3 regions of the Priestia sp. ABM2_011 genome follow, and region 2 is predicted to be linked to each of the others. Evidence: riboswitches for the same ligand, from Rfam matches in the RefSeq annotation. Region 2 holds a riboswitch; each other region holds the start of a gene.
The links. Region 2 has a riboswitch for cobalamin ahead of metE (5-methyltetrahydropteroyltriglutamate--homocysteine S-methyltransferase). Riboswitches for the same ligand answer to the same signal wherever they lie in the genome.
Positions count from the first base shown of each region.

Region 1 (4,702 bases), 3.1 Mb from region 2:
TAAAGTGGTATTTAAAAAGAAAGAAACTGCTTTTTCTCTTCAAGAAGAAAGCAGTAAATAAAAAAGAAAGCTTATACTCTCCCAATATAAGCTTTCAGGTTAGTCCCGCCGTTTGAGGCGGGCTTTTTTTATATTTGAAGCAGCAAATTCGCAAATAAAGAAGAACGCTCGGACAACGTATCAATTTGAATATGTTCATATTCTGCATGTATTCCTTTTCCGCATGCTCCTAATCCATCCAACGTGGGAATGCCAATAGCCGCTGTAAAATTGCCATCACTTCCGCCTCCAACAGCTGCTTCTTCTAATTTCATACCCAGTTTGGCCGCAATTGACTGAGCGCATTCAAATAACTCTTCCGTTTGTTTAGACTTAACCATTGGAGGACGATTCATGCCTCCTGTTACTTCAATCTTAATCCCTTTTAAAATGGGCGTTAAATTCAAAATAATATCCGTCATACGTTTTGCTTCTTCTTCTGTAGAAACACGTAAATCCACGTGCGCTTCTGCATATTCCGGCACTACATTTGTACCGCTGCCTCCGGTAAATGTCCCAACGTTCACCGTTGTACCTTTTTCATAATCGGTTAAGCTCTGCAGAAAAATCACTTGGCGCGCTAGCTCTTCAATAGCATTGATTCCTTCTTTGTGGTGATTACCAGCGTGGGCTGCTCGTCCCCACACCTTTACGGTGAAAATCCCCGCTCCTTTGCGCGACGTTTTTAACGCACCTGAACCCGCCACCGCAGGTTCTGCTACTAGCACTGCTTCACTTCTTTGTGCTTCTTCTTCTATATATTTTTTAGAGGAAATTGATCCAATCTCTTCATCTGAATTGCAAAAAAACACAATTTTTTTATCCAGCGATAAGCCAAGCTCTTGAATCGCTTTAATCGCCCATATAGATTGTATAATGCCGCCTTTCATATCTAAAATTCCCGGACCATAAAGCTTGTTTCCTTCTGTTCTTAGACTCAGCCTTCCCTTTTCCCATACCGTGTCAAAGTGACCGATAATTAAAAGCTGCTTCTCTCCTTCTCCAATCGTAAATTTCAAGTGGTTTCCTACTTCTTTTTCTTCTATGATTTCATACCCTACGCCTAAACGCTTCTGAAACAGCTGCGTTAAATACATTCCACACTGATCCACTAACTCTTTACTGTAGGACGGTGATTCTTTTTTCACAAATCCAACTAAATCTTCGAGCATCTCTTGTTCATGTTCTTTTAAATAACTAAATACGCTTTGTTCTACCATTACCTGACTCAAATCAATTCCTCCTCCAAACAACCCCTGCTGCTTGTGCATTCATTGCTTTTATTTATCGTACGTATGAGTATGTTCTACGTTTCACATAACGACCTTAAATTATCCTTAATTATAATGGTTTTCAGACAATTTTCCATCCTTAAAATACAGATAATACTTTAACTTATTCATAACCGACCGAAAATAGCCATAAACTTCAACAAATTTATACAAAAAAGCTTCAATCTTCAACAGATTAAAGCTTTCATTTTATTAATTGACATTTATTTTGATATTTTTCCCTTTTGACTTCACACTTACAAATACAAACATAGACACTAAAAAAATAAACAAAATAACGCCAACCATTTCAAAGTTTACTTCGGCCCATGGATTAAAGAAAGTGAATGCTAAGTAGAAGGACACCCCATATGCGAGGATAACAATAACCCAGCCCATCAAGCGGGAAGCAGATTGCCCAAACTTACTCGATTCATTCACCATTTTATGTACAATCAGTGAATCGATTGTATCTGTCAGCATCATACCAAACATAAATACTAGTCCTAATAAAAGCGGCGTATATTTGCCTGCGTTCCCTACAGCTAGAGACCACACGGCCGTTTGACTGACCGTTTCAGCTGCTAGGGCAAACAGCGCTCCTACAAGAATAATTAAAAAAGGATTCGTTGTTCCTTTTGCGATTTTCGGAATAAACTTCCCTTTTAACCCGCTCACCTGAAACTCTTCTTCTTTGTTTTTAGTTCGAAGCAAATGATATGTGTTTAATGTCCCAATCAGAAAGAGAGAGATGATAGATACCCAAGATGCAAAATGATCGAAATATGCTGGAAACGTAAAATTCTTCATCACTACGCCCAGCACCCCGGCCGTGACGGCCACCATTCCTCCATGACCGAGTGAAAACAGCGTTCCGACCCACGGGGCAAAACGGCTGCCCATTCGCCAATTATATCGGGTCTGGCCATCAATAAAAGCTAAGTGATCTGCATCTAATCCGTGCCTGATTCCTAATAAAAAGACAAGTAAAAAAACTGATAAACCTTCCATTTCCTACACTCCTTTTTTTAAAATAAAACGTAAAAAAGCCTCAATTCTATAGAAATTGAGGATGTGTCGGCATATGAAAATAAACAGTAATTGCTCACTGCGTACCTTGATACACCGCCTCTTTCCTAGAAGAGTCAAGTGTACAGAATAGGTAGGTCTCCTGGCTTGAGATCATCATTTTCTACCGCCTTCCCCGTTTTGAGTGACGATAAGATAGAAAACTCCCTGCTTACAGTGGCTGGACCGCTCGAGATTTGCACTCGATTCCCTGTTACCTCTTACGCTATGTAAGAGCACCTAAACTGTGCGAATGATTCATTTTCTTCCTCATTATACTAGTACTCCTTACAAATGAATAGAGAAAATTCAAATAAAAAAGCCCTGCTAAGCTTTACATGCTTAACAGGGCTTTTTAAAGCAATTAAACTACTTCTACCGTTACGTCTACGTTGCCGCTGATTGCTTTTGAATACGGGCAGTATGAGTGGGCTAGGTCTACATATTTTTTAGCTGTTTCTAAATCTAAGCCTTCGATATGAGCTTCAAGCGCTACAGCAATTTTTACTCCTTGATCAGCTTTATCTGGAAGCAGCTGAACCGTAGCTTTTACTTCACTGCTTTTAATTTCTACGTTATGTTTTTTCAACATAAATTCTAACGCACTGTTGAAACAAGCACTGTATCCAGCTGCAAATAGCTGCTCTGGGTTTGTTGCTGTTGTTGCTTCTCCACCAAGCGCTGGAGGTGTTGCAACGTCTAAATTAAAGATATTATCTAAAGAATGAACTTCTCCTGTTCTTCCACCTGTGTTAACGACTGTCGTTTCATATAAAGCTTTCATGTATAAATCTCTCCTCTTTTTTAGTAATTTTATTAAAATTTTTTATTTATCGTTTCTGCAATTTAATTGTACACAATTTAATTTTAAAAAACAAGTGTTAAATACATTAAAAATTTCCCAATAAAAAAAGCCGCGTATATGCGACTTTTTCTTAATAATATTGAGACTGTTCGTCATAAGCTGATTTTCGAAAAATAGACAAGTTGGTAATAGCCCTCATCAGTTTCGTATTAAAAATAACATAATGAATAAACAGCGCCAGCACGCAGCCTAGAATAGCTCCTGTTAACACATCGAATGGATAGTGAACGCCAACCCATACGCGTGAAAATGCAATGAGTGCACCCATGACAACCCACATGCGCCCTGAACGTTTGAAATGCAGCCAGATGGTAAAAGTGATAACTAATGCAGATGTAGCATGATCGCTTGGAAATGAAGAATTCGCGGCGTGATCAATAAGCTGATTCACGTGGTGAGAGATAAACGGACGATCTCGATAAGCAAATAAACTAATCACTTTATTGATAATGACTCCTGTGGCACAAGCACATAAAGCTTGAAATGCTACAACACGGCTGCCGTTTTTATTAATAAGTAAAAACAAGCCGAGTAAAACAATAAGTACATACTGGGCATAATCTGCAAAGAATACCATTAGCGAATCTACAAACTTCACATGCGAGGCATACTGATTCACCGCATGGAAAATGGTATAGTCTACTGAATTAATAGCTGATAACATAATCGAAATCCTTTCTTATTTTTAAATGTCATTAGCTATCTTATCAGTTTCTTGGGAAAATGAACATTATTTCTCGGGCTATTATTGATATATTTAGTAAATAACCATTGATTTCCTTATCATTTATACACCCCGAATCTCTCCATGCTATAATGTACGCAACTATACATAGACACAAGGGGGAATTTTTTTGAGTAAAGGCAGAATTTTAATTGTAGAAGATGAACGCAAAATTGCTCGTTTGATTCAGCTCGAGCTTGAACACGAAGGGTACGAAACGGGCATGGCTTATACAGGGACAGAAGGATTGGCAGAGTTTCAAGCACATGATTGGGATTTGCTGCTTTTAGATGTGATGCTTCCTGAATTGAGCGGACTCGAAGTACTGCGTCGCATTCGAGCAAACGATGATCAGACGCCCGTTATCTTATTAACCGCTCGAGACGCCCTTCCTGATAAGGTAAGCGGACTAGATTTAGGAGCGAACGATTACATTACAAAGCCCTTTCAAATTGAGGAGCTTTTTGCACGTATCCGCGTCTGGCTTCGCCATCCTGCATCAGCATCTCCTGCTGAAAAAGAAGCAGATACTCTGCAGCTAGGAACTTTAGTTGTGAATGAAAAAACGCGAGAAGTCACGCGTGAAAATGAAGCTATTGAGCTGACTCCTAAAGAATATGATTTGCTTGTCTATATGCTTCAAAACAACAATCAAGTGCTAAGCTTTGAACAGCTTCTTACAAACGTGTGGGGATTTGATTACTACGGCGACACGAATATTGTATACGTATACAT
Region 1 is NZ_JBSWUB010000001.1:4,995,421-5,000,122, forward strand. It holds gene ACXAE4_RS26270 (DoxX family protein) at 1-61, shown strand, start outside; gene ACXAE4_RS26275 (M20 family metallopeptidase) at 129-1,292, opposite strand; gene ACXAE4_RS26280 (HoxN/HupN/NixA family nickel/cobalt transporter) at 1,524-2,321, opposite strand; cobalamin riboswitch at 2,455-2,637, opposite strand; gene ACXAE4_RS26285 (organic hydroperoxide resistance protein) at 2,743-3,162, opposite strand; gene ACXAE4_RS26290 (undecaprenyl-diphosphatase) at 3,314-3,907, opposite strand; gene ACXAE4_RS26295 (response regulator transcription factor) at 4,098-4,702, shown strand, end outside.
Region 1: it holds a riboswitch for cobalamin, as region 2 does, so the genes downstream of both, ACXAE4_RS26280 (HoxN/HupN/NixA family nickel/cobalt transporter) here and metE (5-methyltetrahydropteroyltriglutamate--homocysteine S-methyltransferase) in region 2, are expected to answer to the same signal.

Region 2 (4,702 bases):
AAGGCGGTGGAATTGAATCCGCTGTTTATTATTCATGGGGGAGACACCGTGTATACAGGAGAAAAGAGGTATTTGGAGCACTTTGTTAAAGTTGTCGAAAAAATAGCACCAAACATTCCCGTGTTTGTATGCGTAGGGAATCACGATGAATTAAACCTTGAAGAAAGCAACCTCGAAAACTTCAGAGCCACTATCGGAAAAGTGCACTGGGTCATTGATATTCCTGTCTTTAACTTCCGGTGCATCGCATTAAATAATATCATCAGCCCCAAGAATAAAATATATGGATTTACAGATAGAGAGCTGAATTATTTAGAGCAGCAGCTAGAGGATGCTCCTCGTAATACCGTTGTAGCCATGCATGCGCAGCCAAATATTGGCCGGTGGTCAGACCTGGGAGGTTTTCCTGTAACGACTCCTCAAAGTCAAGAATTTTTTGATTTAATTCAAGAACATCGCGTGAAAAAAGTGTTAGTCAGCCACGTGCATGCGTATGACGAGCAGTTTATTAGAAAAAACAGAAACGGGTCGTTTACGCTTGGAAGAGGTACTGATTTTGTATTATCAGGAGGCGCGGGTGCTCCCCTTGATTTTGAACCGCCTTTAATTTTAAATAATTATAATTTTACGGAGTTTTTTGTTAGCAGGTACGACATTTTAGGACCTCTTCTTTGGAAGGATTTTGGACGACCTCGAAGAAGTTGTTTGTAAAAACAAGAAAGTAGAAAGCTAGGTTCAAAAAAAAGAGGCTGGGACAAAAGGGTTTTAGGCGAAATGAAAAATGAACCACTAATCAAGCATCTTGATTAGTGGTTCATTTTTTTATTAGGGTAAACGTAGATTTCATGTGTATAGGTCTTTCTAGCAGGTGATTGGAGGACAAGACGAAGACTCCTGCGGGAAAAGCGGAACACGTGAGACCCCACAGGAGCGTATGCGACGAGGAGGCTCAGCGACCGCCCGCGGAAAGCGAAGTCTTGTACGGAAATCAACTGCGGTGTCACAAGCGATTCAGCTCATGTATCCCATTTGCCTTTAGATTGGATTCACTTGGTTATGTCTCAACCTCTTTTGGAAAACCGTACGAAACCTTGTAGCAGAAGGCTCAGTCAAACGTTATAATAGATAATGAATGATGATATATTCTCTATATTTGTCATATATTTGTATTACATATGTAATTGAAGAAAAACATTCACTTGATATACTGTTTAATGACTTAACTTTATCTTAACATTCACAGTGAAATGCGTGTTTATAGAGGCTTAAAACATACACAGCAAATGGAGGAGCTATCATGGCAAACGAAAAGATGCAAGAAGGACTCAATCGTTTTATTAAGGAAGATTTAAATGACCTTTTAGGTAGACTGTTCCCCCTAATGGACCGAGAATGTGCGGAAGAAAAGAGAATGCTTATCGAAACGGCGGTAGAGTACATCTATTCTTCAGGGTATCATCAAGGAGCAAAAGACTTGATTGAAACACATCGAAAAGATGATTACAAATTATTAAGGCAAAAATTAGCGTCAACGCCTCCTGAAAACTAATTTTTTTGAAATTTCTTTTGACAACATAAATGTAAGGTGTTAAGATGACTCTACATTCAAAATATTATAAACAATTAAAACTCTTATTGAGAGAGGCGGAGGGACTGGCCCTGTGAAGCCCGGCAACCATTTAACAATCTTGTTAAAAAGGTGCTACATCCTGCAAAGCGTACAGCTTTGAAAAATAAGAGAGGATTTCATAGATACTATGCCTCTCTATTCATGATAGAGAGGCTTTTTATTTTATGTGAATATGTTTTGAATGAACAATTTCATAGAAATGCATCAGGTGCTGTGTAACGAATGTACGCAGCTTAAAAGGGAAGACCGGTGAAAAGCCGGCGCGGTCCCGCCACTGTAATGGGGAGCAACTTATTAACCACTGTTTCATGTTGAAATGGGAAGGGATAGGAAGCGATGAACCTAAGTCAGGAGACCTGCCTGTTGTATGCACTTAAGCTCTACGGGATATAGAGAGGAGTGAGGAATACGTGTTGAGAAAAACAGGCTATCTCAACTTTAGTTAAGTATGCGTATCATCTCTCTTTTCATTTCGAAAAGGGAGATTTTTTAGTTTAGCGATAAAAAAATATATAGGGAGTGGAAAAAATGAGCAGTGTAAAAAGTTCAAATGTAGGTTATCCAAGAATTGGTGAAAAACGAGAATGGAAAAAAGCGCTTGAGCAGTTTTGGGCAGGAAAGATAGAGAAAGATATCTTTCTTCAGGAAATTGAAGCTCTTCGTCTTGGGCATCTGAAAAAACAGCGTGACGCAGGAATTGAATTAATTCCAGTCGGCGATTTTAGCTTATACGATCACGTGTTAGATACAGCCGCTATGTTTGGTTTGGTGCCAAAGCGCTTTGAATATAACGGAGGCCCGGTATCCCTTGAAACGTATTTTGACATCGCCCGAGGAACAAAAGGTGCGGTAGCCTCTACGATGACAAAATGGTTTAACACAAATTATCACTATATCGTACCAGAGCTTGACGAATGTACGCCTGCCCTTGTAGAAAATCGTCCGCTTCAATTTTACAAAGAAGCAAAACAAAAGCTGAATATCAAAGGCAAACCCGTTATTTTAGGTCCAGTAACATTTGTGAAGCTGTCAAAAGGATATAAAAAAAGTGAGTTTAAAAAAGTAGTTGAACAGTTTGTTCCTCTTTATGCAACAATCTTAGCGGAGCTGGAGGCAGAAGGGGTCGAGTGGGTACAAATAGATGAGCCGATTTTAGCTACAACGCTATCAAAAGAAGACCTGGCACTGTATAAAGAAGTCTATGAAGCTTTGAAAAAAGCGGCACCGAATGTAAAAGTCATTTTGCAGACGTATTTTGACAGCGTAGATTACTATAAAGAAGTAGTTGCTCTTCCTGTTCACGGAATTGGATTGGATTTTGTACATGACCGAGGCGAAAATCTCACGGCGCTTAATAAATATGGTTTTCCAACTGATAAAGTGCTGGCAGCAGGAGTGATTGACGGACGAAACATTTGGCGTGAAAACTTGGACGAACAGCTTTTAACAATCAGTGAAATTGAAGAAGCCGTATCAAAAGACCGTTTGATTCTGCAGCCTTCATCAAGTTTATTACATGTTCCTGTCACGGTGAAAAGCGAAAAAACCATTGAGCCAATTCTAAAAAACGCGCTGTCTTTTGCAGATGAAAAGCTAAAGGAAATCACGCTTTTAACAAAAGCGGTGCAGCAAGGAAAAGAAGCAATAGAAAAAGAAATAAGTGAAAGTAAACAGGCGATTCAAGCATTAAATGGATCATCTTTTCGAAACCATCAAGACGTGCAAAAAGAGCTGAAGCAGCTGCACAGCTATAAAGCACAGCGCCAAGCGTCGTTTGACGTACGTCAACGCGTTCAGCAAGAAGCGTTTCAACTGCCGCTTCTTCCAACGACAACAATTGGAAGCTTTCCGCAAACAAACGAAGTGCGAAAAGAGCGTCTGAAGTGGCGTAAAGGAGAGTTAAGCGATGAAGCATATGAAGCGTACATTAACGCTGAAATCAAAAAATGGATTGAAATTCAAGAAGACATCGGCTTAGATGTCCTTGTGCACGGAGAGTTTGAGCGCACGGACATGGTTGAATACTTCGGTGAAAAATTAGGAGGTTTTCAGTTTACGAAGTTTGGCTGGGTGCAATCATACGGTTCTCGCTGCGTGAAGCCGCCGCTTATTTACGGAGATGTCTCGTACGAGCAGGCGATGACGATCAAAGAAACGGTCTACGCACAGTCTCTAACCAATAAGCCTGTTAAAGGAATGCTGACGGGGCCGATTACGATTTTAAACTGGTCATTTGTGCGTGATGATATCCCGCGCTACGACGTGGCAAATCAAATTGCGCTTGCTCTTAGAAAAGAAGTGGAAGCACTTGAAAGTCAGGGCATCTCAATGATTCAAGTAGATGAACCGGCGCTGCGTGAAGGACTGCCGTTAAAACGAGAAAACTGGGAAAGCTACTTGAACGCCGCGGTGTACGCGTTCAAATTAGCCACAGTATCGGTGCAAAACGAGACGCAAATTCACACGCATATGTGCTATTCGGAATTCGAAGAGATTATTGATGCGATCAAAGCGCTTGATGCCGACGTGATTTCCATTGAAACGTCCAAAAGCCATGGTGAATTAATTTATGCGTTTGAAAAACATACGTATAACCAGGGAATTGGACTTGGCGTATATGATATCCACAGCCCGCGCGTACCGAAGCTTGAAGAGCTGACACGAAACATTGACCGCGCTCTAAAAGTGCTTGATCCTGCATTGTTTTGGATTAATCCCGACTGCGGTCTTAAAACAAGAGGAATCAGCGAGACGGTGGAAGCTTTAAAAGTGATGGTTGAGTCTGCAAAACAAACAAGAAAAAATTTATTACAAAACGCTTAATAACAAGAAAGTAAAGGCCAAGCAGTGTAAACGCTACATTGCTTGGTCTTATGGGTTTTTAAAGGCCAAAAATATCCATTGACACTTCCCTTAGATTTTTGTATCTTTTTAAAGGTGTTTTTAAAATCAGGGAGGTACAACATGAGTAACAACAGCACGCAGCACGTTAAAATTGTAACAGCTGATCCATCAGCGCTAGGCCTATTCGGACTTGCCATGGTGACACTTGTTGCATCGTTTCAAAAGCTT
Region 2 is NZ_JBSWUB010000001.1:1,903,940-1,908,641, forward strand. It holds gene ACXAE4_RS10110 (metallophosphoesterase family protein) at 1-711, shown strand, start outside; gene ACXAE4_RS10115 (hypothetical protein) at 869-1,039, shown strand; gene ACXAE4_RS10120 (hypothetical protein) at 1,298-1,549, shown strand; SAM riboswitch class I at 1,630-1,740, shown strand; cobalamin riboswitch at 1,820-2,008, shown strand; gene metE (5-methyltetrahydropteroyltriglutamate--homocysteine S-methyltransferase) at 2,159-4,453, shown strand; gene ACXAE4_RS10130 (acetate uptake transporter) at 4,595-4,702, shown strand, end outside.

Region 3 (4,702 bases), 2.9 Mb from region 2:
ACAATAGCGAGAAAAGAAGAGAAAAGCAACGAATTTAAATATATTTGGCTGTGAATACTAAATTGAAGCGCTACATAGTCCACTTATTTGACAAAACATGCTAAAATAACTGATGATAACCTGCATGTGCTGCTGTTTATACAAAAGAACTGGATCAAGGTTTCTCAAAAATCATTTATACACTGCTGACATTTTGATGAATAGGAGAGGCTACGTGATGTCTAAAAGTGATCATGAAAAGCAACAGATGAGTCGGGCTGATATGAAAAAACAAGCTAAAACATCCTCGCAAAACCTTGTGATGAACGTACTCATTGCCATTGTATCTGCATGTATTTTAGCTCTTATTATAAATATTTTTGTACTAATGAAATGAGCCGTTATGCTGCTCATTTCTTTTTATTAGGTTCAGCTTTTATTGAAGAGTTTGAGGTCTCTTTCACTAGAGAGCACATTGTGAATAGCATATCTTTTTTTTACAAATGATAGTTGTGATATGATAAAGCAATAATACATTAGACAAAAAGCTGGAGGTTACTTAGTATGCCATTACTTAGATTTGATGTAATAGAAGGAAGAGACGAAAAAGAGTTAAAAGCATTACTAGACTCTACTCATCGAGCGATGCTAGAAGCCTTTGGCGTCCCAGAACGCGATCGTTATCAAATTGTACATCAGCATCCTGCTCATGAAATGATTATTGAAGATACAGGTCTTGGCTTTGAGAGAAGCAAGGATTTGGTTATTATAAGCGTGACGAGCAAACAGCGAACAGAAGAGCAAAAACAAGCTCTTTACAAATTAATTGTAAAAGAGCTGGGAGAAAGCTGCGGAATTCAGCCAAGCGACATTATGATTTCAATTGTTGAAAACGGTAATGCTGACTGGAGCTTTGGTATGGGAGAAGCTCAATTCTTAACTGGGAAATTATAAAATGGTTTATTATCTAGAGAAGCCCTTATTTCTAAGGGCTTTTTCTCATTTTGTCTATAAAAATATTATTCTCTTAGTCACATCTTACTCAAAATTAAATACAGACATCTGTCAAATGAATGATACAATAAGCTTATATGCCGTTTTGAGTGGGAAAACCAAAAAAGAGTTCGGCGTACTAACTTCAGAACAACAATAATTTTACATAAAGATGTAAAGATTTAAAGGTTAAAAGAGAAATGTATAAAATCTGTAAAACAAAAGAACAGTTACGCGTTAAACATAGGAGTAAAAGGTTCTTCACGTGTTTTTTCGGATAATAAGAGAAAGTAATTTTGATCATTGAGGAGGAACTTAGAATGTTTGGATTTGATGCAGATGTATCGCCATTAGTGCGAATTAAAGTAATTGGAGTCGGCGGTGGAGGAAATAACACCGTTAACCGTATGATTGAACATGGTGTACAAGGGGTAGAATTTATCGCCGTTAATACGGATGCTCAGGCGCTTAATTTATCTAAAGCAGATGTGAAAATGCAGATTGGTGCGGCATTAACGCGAGGATTAGGTGCAGGAGCTAATCCAGAAGTAGGAAGAGAAGCTGCAGAAGAAAGCAGAGAGCAAATTCAAGAAGTACTGCAAGGCGCAGATATGGTATTCGTAACAGCTGGCATGGGGGGAGGCACTGGTACTGGAGCAGCTCCGGTTATTGCCCAAATTGCCCGTGAACTAAATGCTTTAACAATTGGAGTAGTTACTCGCCCTTTCAAGTTTGAAGGAAATAAACGTACCAAGCAAGCAGTAGGCGGTATTACTGCGATGAATGAATCGGTAGATACCCTTATTGTCATTCCAAACGACCGCTTGCTTGAAATCGTTGATAAAAAGACACCTATGCTTGAAGCATTCCGTGAAGCAGATAATGTTCTTCGCCAAGGTATTCAAGGTATTTCAGATTTAATCGCTGTTCCGGGGCTGATTAACCTTGACTTTGCTGATGTAAAAACAATTATGTCTAATCAAGGATTTGCGCTTATGGGTATCGGACGAGCTTCGGGATCAGATCGAGCAATTGAAGCAGCGAAAAAAGCGATTTCTAGTCCGCTGCTAGATGCATCGATTGATGGAGCAAGAGGCGTGCTGCTGAACATTACGAGCGGCAGCAGCCTGAGTCTTTACGAAGTACAGGAAGCAGCAGATATTGTCACGTCCGCTTCTGATCAGGACTTAAATATGATTTTTGGATCTGTGATTAATGAAGATTTAAAGGACGAAATGATGGTAACCGTTATTGCCACTGGATTTGATGATGAAGATATTTCACCATCAGCTTCCACTTCTAGAGTTTCAAGAGCACGCTACTAAATTAAATAACCAGCTTTTATGGTGGCAATTGTTTTTCAATTGCCTTAAAAGGGAATCCGGTGAAAATCCGGAGCGGTCCCGCCACTGTAACAAGGAGCCTTATGTCAAAAAGCCACTGTCTATTTAGAGACGGGAAGGCGGTATAAGGCAATGACTTGAAGCCAGGAGACCTGCCATAAATCGCAGCACACAATAACCTACGAGGATAGGGAGGTGTTTTGGCAGAATCAAAAATACGATAAACAAGGGATACGTTTATCTGAATTTGTTGTGAAGGCAAGCACTTCTTTTTAGAAGTGCTTTTTTTTGTGTATTAAAATAGAAGGTGGAAAAATGAATGATAAATAATAAAAAACTTGTATCTATGATATTTCTCGTGTTACTTTGCCTCACTGCTTGCGCTCCTAATGAAGAGAGCGTAAGTATAAAAGAAAGAAAGAAAACGGATAAAAGTGTGACGTTTTTATTTAATTTTACATCTGCAACGCTTGATCCTCATACGGACGATAATTATACAGCAGTTCGTGGGGGAGTAGGGGAGACGCTTGTTAAAATCAACGACGATTTAAAAATAAAGCCTTGGCTTGCTGAAAAGTGGGAAACGAAAGATAACGGCCTTACATGGACATTTATGATAAGAAAGAACATCACGTTTCAAAATGGAAAAGCGCTGGATGCAAATGCCGTTAAATCTTCTCTTCAAAGAACGATAGACCAAAGTTATGCGATGAAAAACGCTTTAAATATTAAAGAAATGAAAGCGAACAGTCATGCGCTGACAATTACATTAAAAGAACCAATGCCTAAATTTCCTTCTGAATTAGTGCATCCAAATACAGCTATTATAGATGTTGATGCTTCTAATATAGCTAAGAAGCCCATTGGTACGGGTCCATTTCGCGTCTTGTCTTTTGATCAAGGAAATCAAGTGAAATTAGAAAGATATGAAAATTATTGGGGTGGAAAAGTGAAATTGAAAAGTGCGATCTTTGGATTTAACGAAGATGCTAATGCGCGAGTTGCTGCTCTTCAATCTGGAACAGCCGATATTATTTATCGCCCGCCTTTAGAAAGCTTGGGCACTTTACAAACAGATCCGTCTTTTAAAGTAAGTGGAGTACCTAGTGTGCGCACCCATTTATTGCTTTACAATCAAACCAATGACGCATTAAAAGACGAAAATGTAAGAAAAGCTATCGATACCTTATTGAACCGAAAAGAAATTGTTAGCAGCATCATGAACAATCAAGCGGCAGCGGCTCGAGGTCCATTTTTACCCCAATTTCCTTTTGCTGATAGTACTGCTAATGAGCAAAGAGGTATGACATCTGCTAAAAAATATTTAGAGAAAGCAGGCTATCAAATCAAAAATGACAAAGCAATCAAAAATGGAAAGCCACTATCGCTCTCTCTTGTCACATACAGTTCTTTGCCAGAACTGCCTTTAATTGCTCAGCTTATACAGTCTAATGCCAAAGAGTTAGGAATTACTATTAAGATTCACCTAGTTGAAGATAGCGATGAATATGTAATGGCAAAAGATGATTGGGATTTAGCATTGTACAGCCTTATCACAGCACCTAGAGGAGATGCCAGTTATTATTTAAGTACGAACTATTTGCCCGGCGGTGGTTTAAATGCCAGCCGGATTAATGATGATACGCTAACAAAAATGATAGAACAGTTAAATTCAACAGTAGATGACGCAAAACGAGATCAGTTAGCCAAACAAGCAACCGCTTTGATTAATAGAAAAATGCTGACGTCATCGATTGTACATCCAAACATTGTTGTTGCTTATAATCAAAAAGTGAAAAACTGGACAACACATCCAAGCGAGTATTATATGCTGACTCAGCATTTAGACGTAACGCCGTAGTTAACATTGCAGCATAAGCAGAGAAAAGAAAAAGTATACAATGATCGTTAAAAGGATGTGACAGTAAACGTGCAAGAAGTACAAATGTATCAAATTAAAGAAGTAAAAGAAAAGGATGCTGAAGTGATTCAGTTTGTCATGAATATGCGGAATGAGCTATTTCCTATGCTGGAAAAAAATCAGCTTCCTGTGGATTTGCTTCATTTTAATGAACATTACGTTCAAGCGAAAGACGCTGCTTTTTTTGCAGCTGTTACGGAAAATCAACAAGTAATTGGAACCATTGGTTTATACGCTTACGATGGACGGTTTCATGCATTAAAAGAGCGATATGAACATAGAACTGCAGCTGAGATTGTAAAATGCTATGTCGATCCAGCGTACCGGCGTCTAGGCATTGGACAGCAGCTGTTAAAAGCAGTTGAACAATTTGCCCAAAGTCATTTTTATGACACGCTGTATCTGCATACTCATCCTTTTTTACCTGGCGCTATTCCTTTTTGGGCTTCACAAGGCTTTATCAAAA
Region 3 is NZ_JBSWUB010000001.1:4,801,908-4,806,609, reverse strand. It holds gene ACXAE4_RS25285 (hypothetical protein) at 218-376, shown strand; gene ACXAE4_RS25280 (tautomerase family protein) at 544-933, shown strand; gene ftsZ (cell division protein FtsZ) at 1,293-2,297, shown strand; cobalamin riboswitch at 2,300-2,490, shown strand; gene nikA (nickel ABC transporter substrate-binding protein) at 2,635-4,176, shown strand; gene ACXAE4_RS25265 (GNAT family N-acetyltransferase) at 4,246-4,702, shown strand, end outside.
Region 3: it holds a riboswitch for cobalamin, as region 2 does, so the genes downstream of both, nikA (nickel ABC transporter substrate-binding protein) here and metE (5-methyltetrahydropteroyltriglutamate--homocysteine S-methyltransferase) in region 2, are expected to answer to the same signal.